DNA from 2 places in the Streptomyces sp. NPDC005898 genome. Region 2 is predicted to be linked to the other one. Evidence: riboswitches for the same ligand, from Rfam matches in the RefSeq annotation. Region 2 holds a riboswitch; the other holds the start of a gene.

The links. Region 2 has a riboswitch for cyclic di-AMP ahead of ABZ385_RS06185 (C40 family peptidase). Riboswitches for the same ligand answer to the same signal wherever they lie in the genome.
Region 1: linked by a shared signal. The riboswitch ahead of ABZ385_RS19225 (M23 family metallopeptidase) and the one ahead of ABZ385_RS06185 (C40 family peptidase) in region 2 are both predicted to bind cyclic di-AMP.

The regions. Positions count from the first base shown of each region.
Region 1 covers NZ_JBEXWC010000013.1:86,782-93,783, reverse strand. Annotated here, with positions in the region: gene ABZ385_RS19240 (DNA topoisomerase IV subunit A) at 1-1,006, opposite strand, end outside; gene ABZ385_RS19235 (pitrilysin family protein) at 1,232-2,599, shown strand; gene ABZ385_RS19230 (pitrilysin family protein) at 2,596-3,981, shown strand; cyclic di-AMP (ydaO/yuaA leader) riboswitch at 4,265-4,426, shown strand; gene ABZ385_RS19225 (M23 family metallopeptidase) at 4,439-5,242, shown strand; gene ABZ385_RS19220 (GntR family transcriptional regulator) at 5,432-6,118, shown strand; gene ABZ385_RS19215 (SDR family oxidoreductase) at 6,377-7,002, opposite strand, start outside.
Region 2 covers NZ_JBEXWC010000003.1:202,260-209,261, forward strand. Annotated here, with positions in the region: gene ABZ385_RS06175 (ATP-dependent Clp protease proteolytic subunit) at 155-790, shown strand; gene ABZ385_RS06180 (hypothetical protein) at 798-1,112, shown strand; cyclic di-AMP (ydaO/yuaA leader) riboswitch at 1,455-1,631, shown strand; gene ABZ385_RS06185 (C40 family peptidase) at 1,635-2,108, shown strand; gene ABZ385_RS06190 (LysE family translocator) at 2,179-2,796, opposite strand; gene ABZ385_RS06195 (LysR family transcriptional regulator) at 2,914-3,831, shown strand; gene ABZ385_RS06200 (ATP-binding protein) at 3,867-4,319, opposite strand; gene ABZ385_RS06205 (helix-turn-helix transcriptional regulator) at 4,593-5,459, shown strand; gene ABZ385_RS06210 (DUF397 domain-containing protein) at 5,469-5,693, shown strand; gene ABZ385_RS06215 (8-amino-7-oxononanoate synthase) at 5,728-6,945, opposite strand.

The DNA of each region.
Region 1 (7,002 bases), on a different contig from region 2:
TCAGCTTGTACAGCTGCTCGAGGACGGCCTCCGGGACGAAGCCGTTCTTGATCTCGATGACCAGGCGGAGGCCGTGCGAGCGGTCGGTGAGGTCCTTGACGTCGGCGATGCCCTGGAGCTTCTTGGCGCCGACCAGGTCCTTGATCTTGGAGATGACCTTCTCGGGGCCCACGGAGAAGGGCAGTTCGGTGACGACGAGGCCCTTGCGGCGCGCCGTCACGTTCTCCACGGCGACCGTGGCGCGGATCTTGAAGGAGCCGCGGCCCGAGGCGTAGGCGTCCTTGATGCCCGTCAGGCCGACGATCTTGCCGCCCGTGGGCAGGTCGGGACCCGGCACGAACTTCATCAGCGTCTCGAGGTCGGCCCCCGGGTGCTTGATCAGGTGCCGGGCCGCGGCGATGACCTCGCCGAGGTTGTGCGGCGGCATGTTCGTCGCCATGCCGACCGCGATGCCCGAGGCGCCGTTGACCAGGAGGTTCGGGTAGGCCGCCGGGAGGGCGGTGGGCTCCATCTCCTGGCCGTCGTAGTTCGGCTCGAAGTCGACGGTGTTCTCGTCGATCGACTCCGTCATCAGGGAGGTGGCGTCGGCCATCTTGCACTCGGTGTACCGCATGGCGGCCGGCGGGTCGTCGTTGCCGAGCGAGCCGAAGTTGCCGTGGCCGTCCACGAGCGGGAGGCGCATGGAGAAGGGCTGGGCCATGCGCACCAGCGCGTCATAGATCGACGCGTCGCCGTGGGGGTGCAGCTTGCCCATGACCTCGCCGACCACGCGGGCGCACTTCACATAGCCGCGGTCGGGGCGCAGACCCATCTCGTTCATCTGATAGACGATCCTGCGGTGCACCGGCTTCATGCCGTCGCGGGCGTCCGGCAGGGCCCGGGAGTAGATGACCGAATACGCGTACTCGAGGAAGGAGCCCTGCATCTCGTCGACGACGTCGATGTCGAGGATCCTCTCCTCGAACGAGTCGTCGGGCGGCGGGGTCTTCGTGCTGCGGCGGGCCATCGCTGCTGCGGCTCCTTCACCAACAAGTGCGGGTTCTGACGCCGACCATTGTGGACCGTCCCACTGACAACGCCGACCACGACCCGTGCGGCGGCGACGTCACGGCCGGGACTACGCCCTGAGCGGACCGGGAACGTCGTCAGGTGTCAGCACGCTTGCATACAGTGGCAGGACTGGCAGCAACGGTTCTGATCCAGCGAAGATCCAGCGATCGAAGGGACGTACATGCCCATGGGTCACACGGCCACAGCCGAGGCCGGCTCCGGCGGCCTGACAGCGACCGAGCACCGGCTGGCCAACGGCCTGCGCGTGGTGCTCTCCGAGGACCACCTGACCCCGGTCGCCGCCGTCTGCCTCTGGTACGACGTCGGCTCCCGCCACGAGGTCAAGGGGCGTACCGGCCTGGCTCACCTCTTCGAGCACCTGATGTTCCAGGGCTCGCAGCAGGTGCCGGGGAACGGACACTTCGAGCTGGTCCAGGGAGCGGGCGGCTCGCTCAACGGCACGACGAGCTTCGAGCGCACCAACTACTTCGAGACGATGCCCGCCCACCAGCTGGAGCTGGCCCTGTGGCTCGAGGCCGACCGGATGGGCTCGCTGCTCTCCGCGCTCGACGAGGAGTCCATGGAGAACCAGCGCGACGTCGTCAAGAACGAGCGCCGGCAGCGCTACGACAACGTCCCGTACGGCACCGCCTTCGAGAAGCTGACCGCCCTCTCCTACCCGGAGGGCCACCCCTACCACCACACGCCGATCGGCTCCATGGCCGATCTGGACGCGGCCACGCTGGAGGACGCGCGCGCGTTCTTCCGTACGTACTACGCGCCCAACAACGCGGTCCTCTCGGTCGTCGGCGACATCGACCCCGAGCAGACGCTCGCCTGGATCGAGAAGTACTTCGGGTCGATCCCCTCGCACGACGGCAAGCAGCCGCCGCGCGACGGCTCCCTGCCCGAGCGCATCGGGCGGGAGCTGCGCGAGGTCGTCGAGGAGGACGTCCCGGCCCGCGCCCTGATGGCCGCCTACCGCCTGCCCGAGGACGGCACGCGCGCGTGCGACGCCGCCGACCTCGCGCTGACCGTCCTCGGCAGCGGCGAGTCCTCCCGGCTCTACAACCGGCTCGTGCGCCGTGACCGCACCGCCGTCGCGGCGGGCTTCGGGCTGCTGCGCCTGGCCGGTGCCCCCTCGCTCGGCTGGCTGGACGTGAAGACCTCCGGCGACGTCGAGGTCCCGGTCATCGAGGCCGCCGTCGACGAGGAGCTCGCCCGCTTCGCCGCGGAGGGCCCCACCCCGGAGGAGATGGAGCGCGCCCAGGCACAGCTGGAGCGCGAGTGGCTCGACCGGCTCGGCACGGTCGCCGGCCGCGCGGACGAACTGTGCCGGTACGCGGTCCTGTTCGGCGACCCGCAGCTCGCCCTCACCGCCGTCCAGCGCGTCCTCGACGTCACCGCCGAGGAGGTCCAGGAGGTCGCCAAGGCCCGCCTGCGCCCCGACAACCGCGCGGTGCTCGTCTATGAACCCGTGGCCACCGCGGACGGGCCGGCCGAGGACGCCATGGAAGAGGACGCCGAAGAAGAGGAGGCGGCGAAGTGAGCGAGGCCGCGACGATGCAGTTCCACCCGCAGCCCCAGGCCGGCACGGCCAAGCCGTGGGCCTTTCCCGCCCCCGAGCGAGGCGCCCTGCCCAACGGCCTCACGGTGCTGCGCTGCGACCGCCCCGGCCAGCAGGTCGTCGCCGTGGAGGTGCACCTGGAGGCGCCCCTGGACGCCGAGCCCGAGGGGCTCGACGGCGTCGCCACGATCATGGCGAGGGCCTTCAACGAAGGCACCGACAAGCACTCCGCCGAGGAGTTCGCCGCCGAGCTCGACCGCTGCGGTGCCACGATGGACGCGCACGCCGACCACCCCGGCGTCCGGGTCTCCCTCGAAGTCCCGGTCTCCCGCCTCCCGAAGGCGCTCGGCCTGCTCTCGGACGCCCTGCGCGCCCCCGCCTTCGCGGACAGCGAGATCGAGCGCCTCGTGCGCAACCGCCTGGACGAGATCCCGCACGAGGCCGCCAACCCGGCGCGCCGCGCCGCCAAGGAACTCTCCCGGCAGCTCTTCCCGGCCGGCACGCGCATGTCCCGGCCCCGCCAGGGCACCGAGGAGACGGTCAGCGCCATCGACTCGGCGGCCGTACGCGCCTTCTACGAGAAGCACGTCCGGCCCGCGACGGCCACCCTGGTGATCGTCGGCGACCTCACGGGCACCGATCTGGACGCCGTCCTCGCGGACACCGTCGGCACCTGGACGGGCGGCACGGCGGAGCCCCGCCCGAGCCTTCCGATCACCGCCGACGACACGGGCCGCGTCGTCATCGTGGACCGCCCCGGAGCCGTCCAGACGCAGCTCCTGATCGGCCGCATCGGCCCGGACCGGCACGACCGGGTCTGGCCGGCCCAGGTCCTCGGCACCTACTGCCTCGGCGGCACCCTCACCTCCCGGCTGGACCGCGTCCTGCGCGAGGAGAAGGGATACACCTACGGAGTGCGGGCGTTCAGCCAGGTCCTGCGGTCCGCTCCGGACGGCACGGGCGCCGCGATGCTCGCCATCAGCGGATCGGTCGACACCGCCTCCACGGGCCCCGCGCTCGACGACCTGTGGAAGGTCCTGCGCACGCTCGCCGCGGAGGGCCTGACGGACGCGGAGCGCGACGTGGCGGTGCAGAACCTCGTGGGTGTGGCCCCGCTCAAGTACGAGATGGCCGCCTCCGTCGCCGCGACACTCGCCGACCAGGTCGAGCAGAACCTGCCGGACGACTTCCAGGCACAGCTGTACCGGCGGTTGGCCGCCACCGGCACCGTGGAGGCCACCGCGGCCGTCGTGAGCGCCTTCCCGGAGGACCACCTGGTGACGATCCTCGTCGGCGACGCCGCGCAGATCGAGGAGCCCGTCAGGGCGCTCGGCATCGGCGAGGTGAGCGTGGTCAGCGGCTGAACGACAGGTCGCGGCTGAACGAGAGGGTGCGGCTGAACCAGAGGCTGTGGCTGACCAGAGGCCGTGGCCGAATGTGAGCCGCGGCTGAGCGGGAATCAGCGCGTTTCGAGGCCCCGGTGACCGGTTCGGTCGCCGGGGCCTCATATGTCCGCCTTTGTATGGCGGTTGCCCGTCTGCCGTGTGGCGTGCGCAACAAAAGTGTCGATCCGTTTGTCGATTGAAAGAGGGGGCGCTTAGCTTCGATCCGGCTGTCCGTCACACACCACGTCGCACCCGCGGCACCGGGCAGTCATCGCCGAGTCCCCGTACGGCGCGAGCCAGGGGAGCCGGGGACCCACAGTCCCTTGGGGTGAATCGGGCACCTTGCCGTCAGGTGAGGGACTCGTAGGAGACCTTCCTGCTCCGAACCCGTCAGCTAACCCGGTAGGCGAGAAGGAAGGAAAGGATCAGCCGCTTCATGGCGTTCACCCGTGCCACCGGGAAGCACCGTCGTCCCAGCCGCCTCACCCGCACGACCGCGAACGTCGCGGGCGTCGCCGCGCTGACCACCACCGGCGTCATCGGCGGCATGGCCGCTCCGGCGCTCGCCGCCGTCGACGAAGGGGCCGTGGAGCACACCGGCCTCACCCAGGCGATCTCCGTGGGCGGTTCGCTCGCCGAGACCATCGACGCCCAGGCCGCCGCGCAGCGCCAGGCGGCCGAGGACGCCGCCGCCGCCAAGCTGGCCGAAGCGGCCGCCAAGAAGAAGGCCGCCGAGGACAAGCGCAAGGCCGAGGCCGAGGCCAAGGTGAAGGCCAAGGAGGAGCGCGAGGCCAAGGAGCGCGCCGCCCGCGCGGCCGAGCGCAAGCGCCTGAACGCCTACGTCTCCCCGATCTCCGGCTCGTACGTCTCCACGGGCTACCAGACCGGCGGCGCCATGTGGTCCTCCGGCAGCCACACCGGCGTCGACTTCCACGCCGCTTCCGGCACCCCGGTCCACGCGGTCGGCGCGGGCACCGTCGTCGAGGCCGGCTGGGGCGGCGCGTACGGCAACAACGTCGTCATCAAGATGAACGACGGCACGTACACCCAGTACGGCCACATGTCCTCCCTCGGTGTCACCGTCGGTCAGACGGTCACCCCGGGCCAGCAGATAGGCCTCTCGGGTTCCACCGGCAACTCCAGTGGCCCGCACCTCCACTTCGAGGCCCGCACCGGCCCCGAGTACGGCTCGGACATCGACCCCGTGGCGTACCTGCGCTCGCACGGCGTCAACGTCTGACCTCCCGGCACACCGAAGGCCCCGGCTCCTGCGAGCCGGGGCCTTCGCGCTTTTCCGGCCCTTCCGCGCTTGGCCAAAAGATATCCATGGATTGCGGCCCGCCGTCGGTAATTCCGGCACTCTGCAATAGAGTTGCCGAACGAGCGTCGGTCGACCGCGTTTCGCGGGGATTAAGGCGGAGGTCCGGTCATGCGTATTCCCGCGCATTCGGTGTGCACGGCCATCCGGGACGACATTGTCTCCGGTGTCCACGAAAGGGGCGGACGGCTCACCGAGGAGCTTCTGGCCCGCCGCTACGGCGTCTCGCGCGTTCCGGTGCGCGAGGCCCTGCGCACCCTGGAGGCCGAGGGGTTCGTCGTCACGCGCCGACACGCCGGCGCCTGCGTCGCCGAGCCCACGGAGCAGGAGGCGGCCGACCTCCTGGAGCTGCGCATGCTGCTCGAACCGCTCGCGGCCGCCCGCGCGGCCCGGCGCCGCACCGAGGCGCACCTCAAGGTCCTGCGCGGCCTCGTCAGGCTCGGCCAGGAGCGCGCGCGGCGGGGGCAAGGGGAGGATCTGCGGTCGCTGGGCGGCTGGTTCCACGAGACGCTCGCCCAGGCCTCCGTCAGCCCCGGCCTCATCGCGCTGCTCGCCCAGCTGCGGCACAAGATCGCCTGGATGTACGTGGTGGAGCCGCCGGCGGCGCCGTTCGACGCGTGGGCGCAGCGCGCGGCGATCGTCGACGCGGTGGGCCGCGGGGACGGCGAGCGGGCCAGGGCGCTCACCTGCGACCACATGGAGCGGACCGCGGGCGCGCACCGATTGCGCCGTTCGACGAGCGCGGGCCGTGTGAGGGAGCCGCAACATCCCGTCAACACGGTGAGCCTTCGGAATTAACGCGCGTGCCGTATACAAGTCGTAGGGCGCCTTTACTCGGGGCGGCGCTATTCGGGGACATCAATTCTGCGTGAATTTCGGAACGCGGGGCACGCGCCGCACGCGCCGGGTCACACTGAATCGCGCCGGATTTCCTTTAAGAGCTCGTCACGCGATTACGAACCGGGCTTCTTGGGCGTGTCCACGCATACGCGGGTCGTTGGCGGTGCGCGCCCCGAAGGCGCGGTGTCCTTCGGGGCGCGGGGCAGGGGTTCTGGTTCAGGCGTTGTAGCCGCCGTGGGCGTCCAGCACTGCGCCCGTGACGTACGACGCGGCGGGGCTCGCCAGGAAGGCGATCGCCGCGGCGATTTCGTCGGGGTGCCCCATGCGTTGCAGGGACAGCGAGCTGACCAGGGCCTTGAGGGTCTCGGGGTCCGGCGGTTGCATGCCGCCCTCCATCAGTCCGGCCTCCACGACGTTGGCCGTGATGTTCCGGGGCCCGAGGTCGCGTGCGACGCCCATGGTGTACCTCTCGATCCCGGACTTGGTCGCCGCGTAGTCGGCAAGGCCGGGGGCGCCGACCCGGGAGCCCAGTCCGGAACTCACCGTGATGATGCGGCCGCCCGTACGCAGCACTCGGGAGGCGGCCCGGATGACGGCGATCACGCCGAGGTAGTTGGTGGCGTGCATCCGGTCCAGTGCGGCGGTGTCGGCATCGGGGTCGTCCACCGTGCCGGCCACGGAGATCGCCGCGTTGTTGACGAGGATGTCCAGGCCGCCGAAGTGCGCGACCACGTCGTCGATCAGCGCCGGCGCCCGGCTCGTGTCCGCCTGGTCGGACTGGAAGGCGACGGCCTTGGCTTCCTTGGCGTGCACCTCGTCGACGACGGCCTGCGCCCGTTTCT
Region 2 (7,002 bases):
GGGCCCCGGGCGTGAGCGATCCCCTACGGGCCCTACCGGTGTCACGGCCCGCCCCGGCCCATGCTCCGGAAAGCCTCCCGCAGGGCACGTACATCCTGTACTTTCTGTACAGATCCGAGGGTCGCCCCGCCGACCGGAAGAAGAGAGGCGCGCCATGAACCGTCCGTCCGCCCGTTACGTCCTGCCCCAGTTCACCGAGCGCACCAGCTCGGGGACGCGGACCATGGATCCGTACTCACGACTCCTCGACGAGCGCATCGTCTTCCTCGGCACTCCCGTGGACGACACCTCGGCGAACGACGTCATGGCGCAGTTCATGCACCTGGAACACGTGGCGCCGGACCGTGACATCTCGCTCTACATCAACTCCCCGGGCGGCTCGCTGACCGCGATGACCGCGATCTACGACACCATGCAGTTCGTCACCTGCGACGTGGAGACCACCTGCCTCGGGCAGGCCTCCTCGGCCGCCGCCGTACTCCTGGCGGCGGGCACGCCCGGCAAGCGGTACATGCTGCCGGGGGCGCGATTGCTGATCCGCCAGCCCGCCATGACGGAGCCGGTGCGGGGCCAGGCCAGCGATCTGGTGATCCAGGCCGACGAGATGCTGCGCACCCGGGAGCTCCTCGAGGACCTGCTGGCGCGGCACACGGGACAGAGCAAGGAGCGGATCGCCGCGGACATCGAGCGGGACAAGATCCTCGACGCCCCGGCCGCAGTGGAGTACGGACTCGTGGACCGGATCATCCCGTCCCGCAAGTCCTCGCTCGCCGCGCGCGACGCGAGGTGATCCGAGGATGCTTCCCCCCGAACTCCCCCCGCTGCCCGCACTGACCCGGGCCGAGGCGGACCTGGTCGACCGTTACCTCGAAGTCGTCGACCTGCTCGGTAAGATCAATCCCGCCCGCGCGGAACACACCTACGGCGGGCTGCGCGCCGCCCAGGCGCTGGTGGGCCGGGCGAACGCCCTGCTGGAGGCGCTGACGCTCATGCACCAGCGCGGGGAGAGCGAGGTGCACGCCGCCACGCTCGCCCAGGCGTTACGCGTCCTCGACGGCGAGCGGCGGGCCGGCCGGGTGGGCCTGCCGCCGGCCCCGCGTCAGGGCGAATGAGCCCTTCCGCTCTTCGGAACGTCCGGCTCCCTTTCGAAACGGACCAGACGGGCTACCCCGGTCGGCGTACGCGGGCGTCCTTTGTCGTGCGGTCGGGAGTTGCGCCCGACGCGCGCCAAGAGGGCGGAATGAACCCTTCCGCTGCTGGTCGAACCGCCCTCGGACCCGGCGGCCAGGGGGTGATTTTCACCGTGTCCACTCGAACAGGTCAGTCGTGAGTAGGTTCACAAAACACCGTTTCGGCTCGGTTTTCGAACCCTTTTCGGGTCAAGATCCCTTCCGACGACAAGCCCCCGCCACAGCGGCGGGGCGATCCGGGCGGACGCCGAGTCCTGCCGCCGCCCGGATGACCGGTCGACATCGGTGCACCGGCAGGAGTGGAGGACCCAAGCATGGCGGGCCCGTCCGGAAGGTCCGGACGACGCCCTTGGGGTGAAGCCGCAGAGCACGACGCGGCCGGGCATCTTCGCCTGCCCGAACCCGACAGGTCATCCTTCACAGGCGGCTGACGAAGGGTTACGCATGACCGCGCTGAATCACGTTCCGCCGCTGCTCAGTCGGGCGGGAGCCGCTTCGGCTCTCACGCTCGCCGTCGTGGGCGGCACCGTCGTGGCCCCTGGGCTCACATCCGAGGCCGAGGCCGCCACTCACGGGACGAAGGCGCTCAAGATCGCGGCGTCCAAGAAGGGCGCCCCGTACAGCTACGGGGCCGTGGGGCCGCACCGGTTCGACTGCTCGGGCCTGACGCTGTACTCGTTCAAGCGCACGGGCAAGAAGCTGCCGCGCACCGCCGCCGCGCAGTACAACAAGACCCGGCACATCGCGAAGTCCCAGCGCACGCGGGGCGACCTCGTGTTCTTCCACTCGGGCCGCAACGTCTACCACGTCGGGATCTACGCCGGTAACGGCCGTATCTGGCACGCGCCGAAGAAGGGGGCCGTGGTGCGCCTGGAGAAGATCTGGTCCGGCAGCGTCTGGTACGGCCGGGTGCGCTGACCTCACCCGGCCGGCACGTCCGCACGCGCCCCGAGCACTCCCCCGGTGCTCGGTGCGCACGCCGCGGTCCTCACGCGAGGAGCGGTTCGAGGAGGAGCACGAGACCCAGGGCGCCGAGAGCGGCGCCGGTGACGCCCTCGACCGCACGGGCGACCCGCGGCCTGCGCAGCCACGGGCCGAGCCGGTCCACCAGGAGCGCCACGACGGGGAACCACAGCAGGGCGAACACCACGACGACGGCCCCGAGCAGCAGCGTTCTCGGCAGCACCGGACTTCCGTCGGGCACGAACTGCGGCAGCACGCTCAGGAAGGTGATGGCCGCCTTCGGGTTCAGCGCGTTGGTGAGGAACCCCTCGCGCAGACCACCGCCCCGCACCACCGGCTCGTCGCCCACCCCGATGCACGCCCGCAAGGCCGACCGCAGGGCGCGCGCGGCGAGGTACAGCACGTAGCAGGCGCCGACGAGCTGCAGCGCCCTGAAGAGCGCGGGCGCCGCCGCGAGCACCGCCGCCACACCCGTGACCGCCAGCGCCGTGTGCACCAAGAGGCCCGCGGCGACCCCCATCGCGCAGGCCACCCCCGTACGCCGCGAGACGAGGGCATTGCGTACGACGACGGTGAAGTCGGCGCCCGGCACGGCGACCATGCCCGCGGCGACTCCCGTGAAGGCGACCAGTTGTGCGTCCATGCCGGCCAGCCTGCCGTGCGCGGGCCTTCAACGGGTATGTGCAATATCCTGGGTCTGCCTTAAGCAGACGTTTACCCCGTGGGCGCGTTCGACGCGCGGCGCAGAGAGGGTGTCCCCGTGTACGACCCCACGCGGCTCGCCGCGCTCGTCGCGGTCTCCGAGGCGGGTTCGATCACCCGGGCCGCCGAGCGCCTCGGCTACACCGTGCCCGCGCTCTCCCAGCAGCTGGCCAAGCTGGAGCGGGAGACGGGCAGCGCGCTGCTCGTGCGCCATCACCGCGGGGCCCGGCTGACCGGCGCCGGCGAGCTGCTGGTGGGGCACGCCCGCCGGGTGCTCGACGAGTTGGAGCGGGCCCGGCACGAACTGGCCCGGCTCGCCGGGCTGTCCGGCGGGCGGCTGCGCGTGGGCACCTTCCAGACGGCGGGCATCCATCTGCTGCCGCCGGTCCTGACCGCCTTCCGCAGGGCCCACCCGGCGGTGGAACTGACGGTGACGGCGCACGAACCGCCCTCCGGCGTCGAGGCGGTCGCGTCGGGTGAGGTCGATCTGGCCCTCACCCACGCGTACGAGCCCGCCGACCCGGTGCCGCTGCCCGCCGCCGTGTCGGCCGAGCCGGTGCTCGTGGAGGAGCTGGTCCTGGTGACCCAGCCGGGGCACGCCCTGACGAGCGGCACGTCCCGCCTGCCGCCGTCGGCACTGGCCGGGCAGCCGTTGATCAGCATGGCCCCCGACCATCCGCCGCGACGGGCCGTGGAGCGGGCCCTCGCCCGGGCCGGGGCGACGCCCGCCGTGGTGGTCGGGACGCCGGGCTACGCCCTGGTCTGCGCCCTGGTCAGCGCGGGGCTCGGGGTGGCCGTGGTGCCGGAGATGGTGGCGCGCACCGCCGCGACGCCCGTCGGCATGCGGCTCCTCGACCCGGGTGATCTGCGGCGGACCATCTCCGTCGTCCACCGGGCCGACGAGTCGAACGCCGCGGCGGACTCCTTCCGGGCGCTGCTGCGGGGCGCCTTCGGGCGGTCGGCGGGCACGGGCTGAGTCCTTCGCGCGCGGCGCCGGGCCGGCTCGCGCGCTCAGTGCGCCGCGTCGCGGTGCCGGTGCTGGGCGGGGAGGGTCCAGGGCAGGGCGATCCACACGGTCTTGCCGCCCTCCTCGGTGGGGCTGACCGAGAGCCTGCCGCCGCACTCGGCGGTCAGCCAGCGAATGATGACCATGCCCCGGCCGTTGTCCTGCTGGACGGCCGCGGGCAGCCGCCGCGGATGGCGCGGATGGCTGTCGGTGACACCGATCCGCAGCTGCTCGTCCCGGTCGAGCCGGACGTCCACGGTGAAGGTCGGGGACTGGCCGAGGGTGTGCTGCACGGCGTTGGTGGCGAGTTCGGAGACGATGAGCCGGATGGTGTCCCCCACCTCGGCACCCTCCGGCAGGCCCCATTCCGTGAGGACCTTCGCCACGTAGGTGCGGGCGGCGGAGACCGAGGCGGGATCGCTCGGCAGAGTGACGGATGCTTCCTGATGGTCTGCCATGGCGACGCTGTCCCTTTCCCACCGGGGTCGGTCCTACGACTCGGAGCGGATGACTCGAGGACGGCCCCGGACCGGTGCTTCGCGCCAGCCTCCCACTCCTTGACCGGTCCCGGGTGGCGATCCACCGAGATGTGCATATATCTGTCGCTCGAAGCGGTGAACTCTGCTACGGCCGACCGTATTTGGCCGCCGGGACCGTGCTTCCTCTACTGTCGCCCCTGTCCCCCGCTCCGCCGCCGGGAATCCGACGGCCCGGTCCCGAAGGAGACGGACATGCAGTACGGCCCCGCGGTGCGCCGCCGCCGGCTCGGCGCCGAACTGCGTACACTACGCGCCGCCGCGGGACTGACCAGCAGCCAGGCCGCCGCCGAGGTCGGCTGGCACCAGTCGAAGGTGAGCCGGATCGAGACGGGCCGCAGCGGTGTGAGGGCCGGGGACGTGCGCCTCCTGCTGGAGGCCTACGAGGTGGCGGACCGCCGTCTGTGCGAGCTGCTCGTGGCACTGGCCGGGACCGACGACCAGGGCACGGCCGGACGTCACCACTGGTGGCGGGCCTATCGTGACCTGCTGCCCGCCACCTACCGCGACTTCATCAGCCTCGAGGCCCAGGCGGGCTGGGTGCGCACGCTGGAGACCTCCGTGGTGCCCGGGCTGCTGCAGACTCCCGCGTACGCGCGCGCGGTGACCCGGGCCGCGCTCGGCAAGCTGCCCGAGCCGCAGGTCGACGCCCTGGTGGAGGTGCGCCTGGCCCGTCAGGAGGTGCTGCGCGCCCAGCCGCCGCTGCGCCTGAGCGCGATCGTGGACGAGGCGGTTTTGCGCCGTCCCGTGGGCGGGCCGCTGGTCTTCGCACAACAGCTCGCACGGTTACGGGAGGTGGCGCTGTTGCCCCAGGTGCGTCTCCAGGTGCTGCCGTTCGGTCGCGGCGAGCATGCGGGGCTCATCGGACCTTTCGTTATTTTGTCATTTCCGAGCATTGCTGATCTGGATGTGGTCGTTCTCGACCACTTGACGAGTAGCCTCTATCTGGAGGGGAAGGACGACCTCCAGGCGTACACGGAGGCCTTCAACTCCCTTCAGGAACAGGCGCTTTCACCCGAGGACTCAAAGGAATTCATCGCCGGGCTAAGCGACGGCGCGTAAGGAGGCACCATGACCGCACTGCCTCGGTACGTACCTTCAAGCACGACCCTCAAGGGCGCGCGGTGGCGGCGCAGCAGCCGCAGCAACGGAACGAACAACTGCGTCGAGACGGCCACGCTCGACTCCGGCACACCGGCCGCCCTGCTGGCCGTGCGCGACTCGAAGAACACCGCGGGGCCCGCCCTGCTCTTCTCCCCCGGCCCCTGGGAGACGTTCGTCGACAGCCTCCGGTGAGAGGGGGCCGGCCGCGCAGTGGGCCGGCTTCCGCTCACCTGGGAGCGGTGCGGCTGATCACTCGTACGGCCTCGGCGATCTGTGCGTCGGTGAGGTCCGCGCGGGCGGTCAGCCGCAGCCGGGAGACACCGTCCGGCACCGACGGCGGCCGGAAGCAGCCGACCGCCAGACCCGCCGCCCGGCAGTCGGCGGCCCAGCGCACGGCCGACTCGGGGGACGGCGCGCGCACGGAGACGACGGCGGCGTCGGGACGTACCGCCGACAGCCCTTCGGCCGTGAGGCGCGCGTGCAGCTCCGCGGCGACGTGTCGGGCCCGCGCCGCACGTTCGGGCTCCCGGCGCAGCAGCCGCAGGGCCGCGAGCGCCGCGCCCGCCGCGGCGGGCGCGAGCCCCGTGTCGAAGATGAACGTCCGCGCGGCGTTCACCAGGTGCTCGATGACCTTGGCGGGGCCGAGCACGGCGCCGCCCTGGCTGCCGAAGGACTTCGAGAGGGTGAGGGTGACCACCGTGTCGGCGGCCCCCGCGAGGCCCGCGGCGTGCGGGGCGCCCCGGCCGCCGTCGCCGAGGACACCGAGTCCGTGGGCGTCGTCGACGATGAGCCCCGCGCCCGCCTGCCGGCACACGGCGGCCAGTTCGGCCAGCGGCGCGGCGTCGCCGTCCACCGAGAACACCGAGTCCGACACCATGACGGCGGGTCCGTCGTGGGTGCCCAGGGTCTTGCGCACCGCCGCCGGATCGGCGTGCGGCACCACCTGCGTCACGCCGCGCGCGAGCCGGCAGCCGTCGATCAAGGAGGCGTGGTTGCTCGCGTCGGAGACGATGAGGGAGCCGTGCGGGGCGAGCGCGGTGACCGCCGCGAGGTTCGCCGCGTAGCCCGAGGAGAGCACGAGCGCCGCCTCGAAGCCGCAGAACGCGGCGAGTTCCCGCTCCAGCTCGGCGTGGAGCTGCGTGGATCCGGTGACGAGCCGGGAGCCGGTGGCGCCGCCGCCCCACCGCCTGGCCGCCGCCGCGGCGCCCTCGATGATCTCGGGGTGCCGGGTCAGGCCCAGATAGTCGTTGCTCGCCAGGTCGAGCAGGCCGCCGGCGTCGGCGGCGCGCGGCCGCAAGGCGCGCACGAGCCCGGCCTCGGCGCGCAGCCTGGCCTGCTCGTCGAGCCAGTCGAACGGCGAGCGCTGCGGGGGCCCGGAGTGCGGCGGGCGGGCGGGTCCGGGCGCACTCGACGGGCCCGGCACAGAGTGCCTGTTTGTAGACATTGCACAGACCCTAGCCGTCCTGCCACCTGGCCAGTATGTGGCAATACCCACACCTCA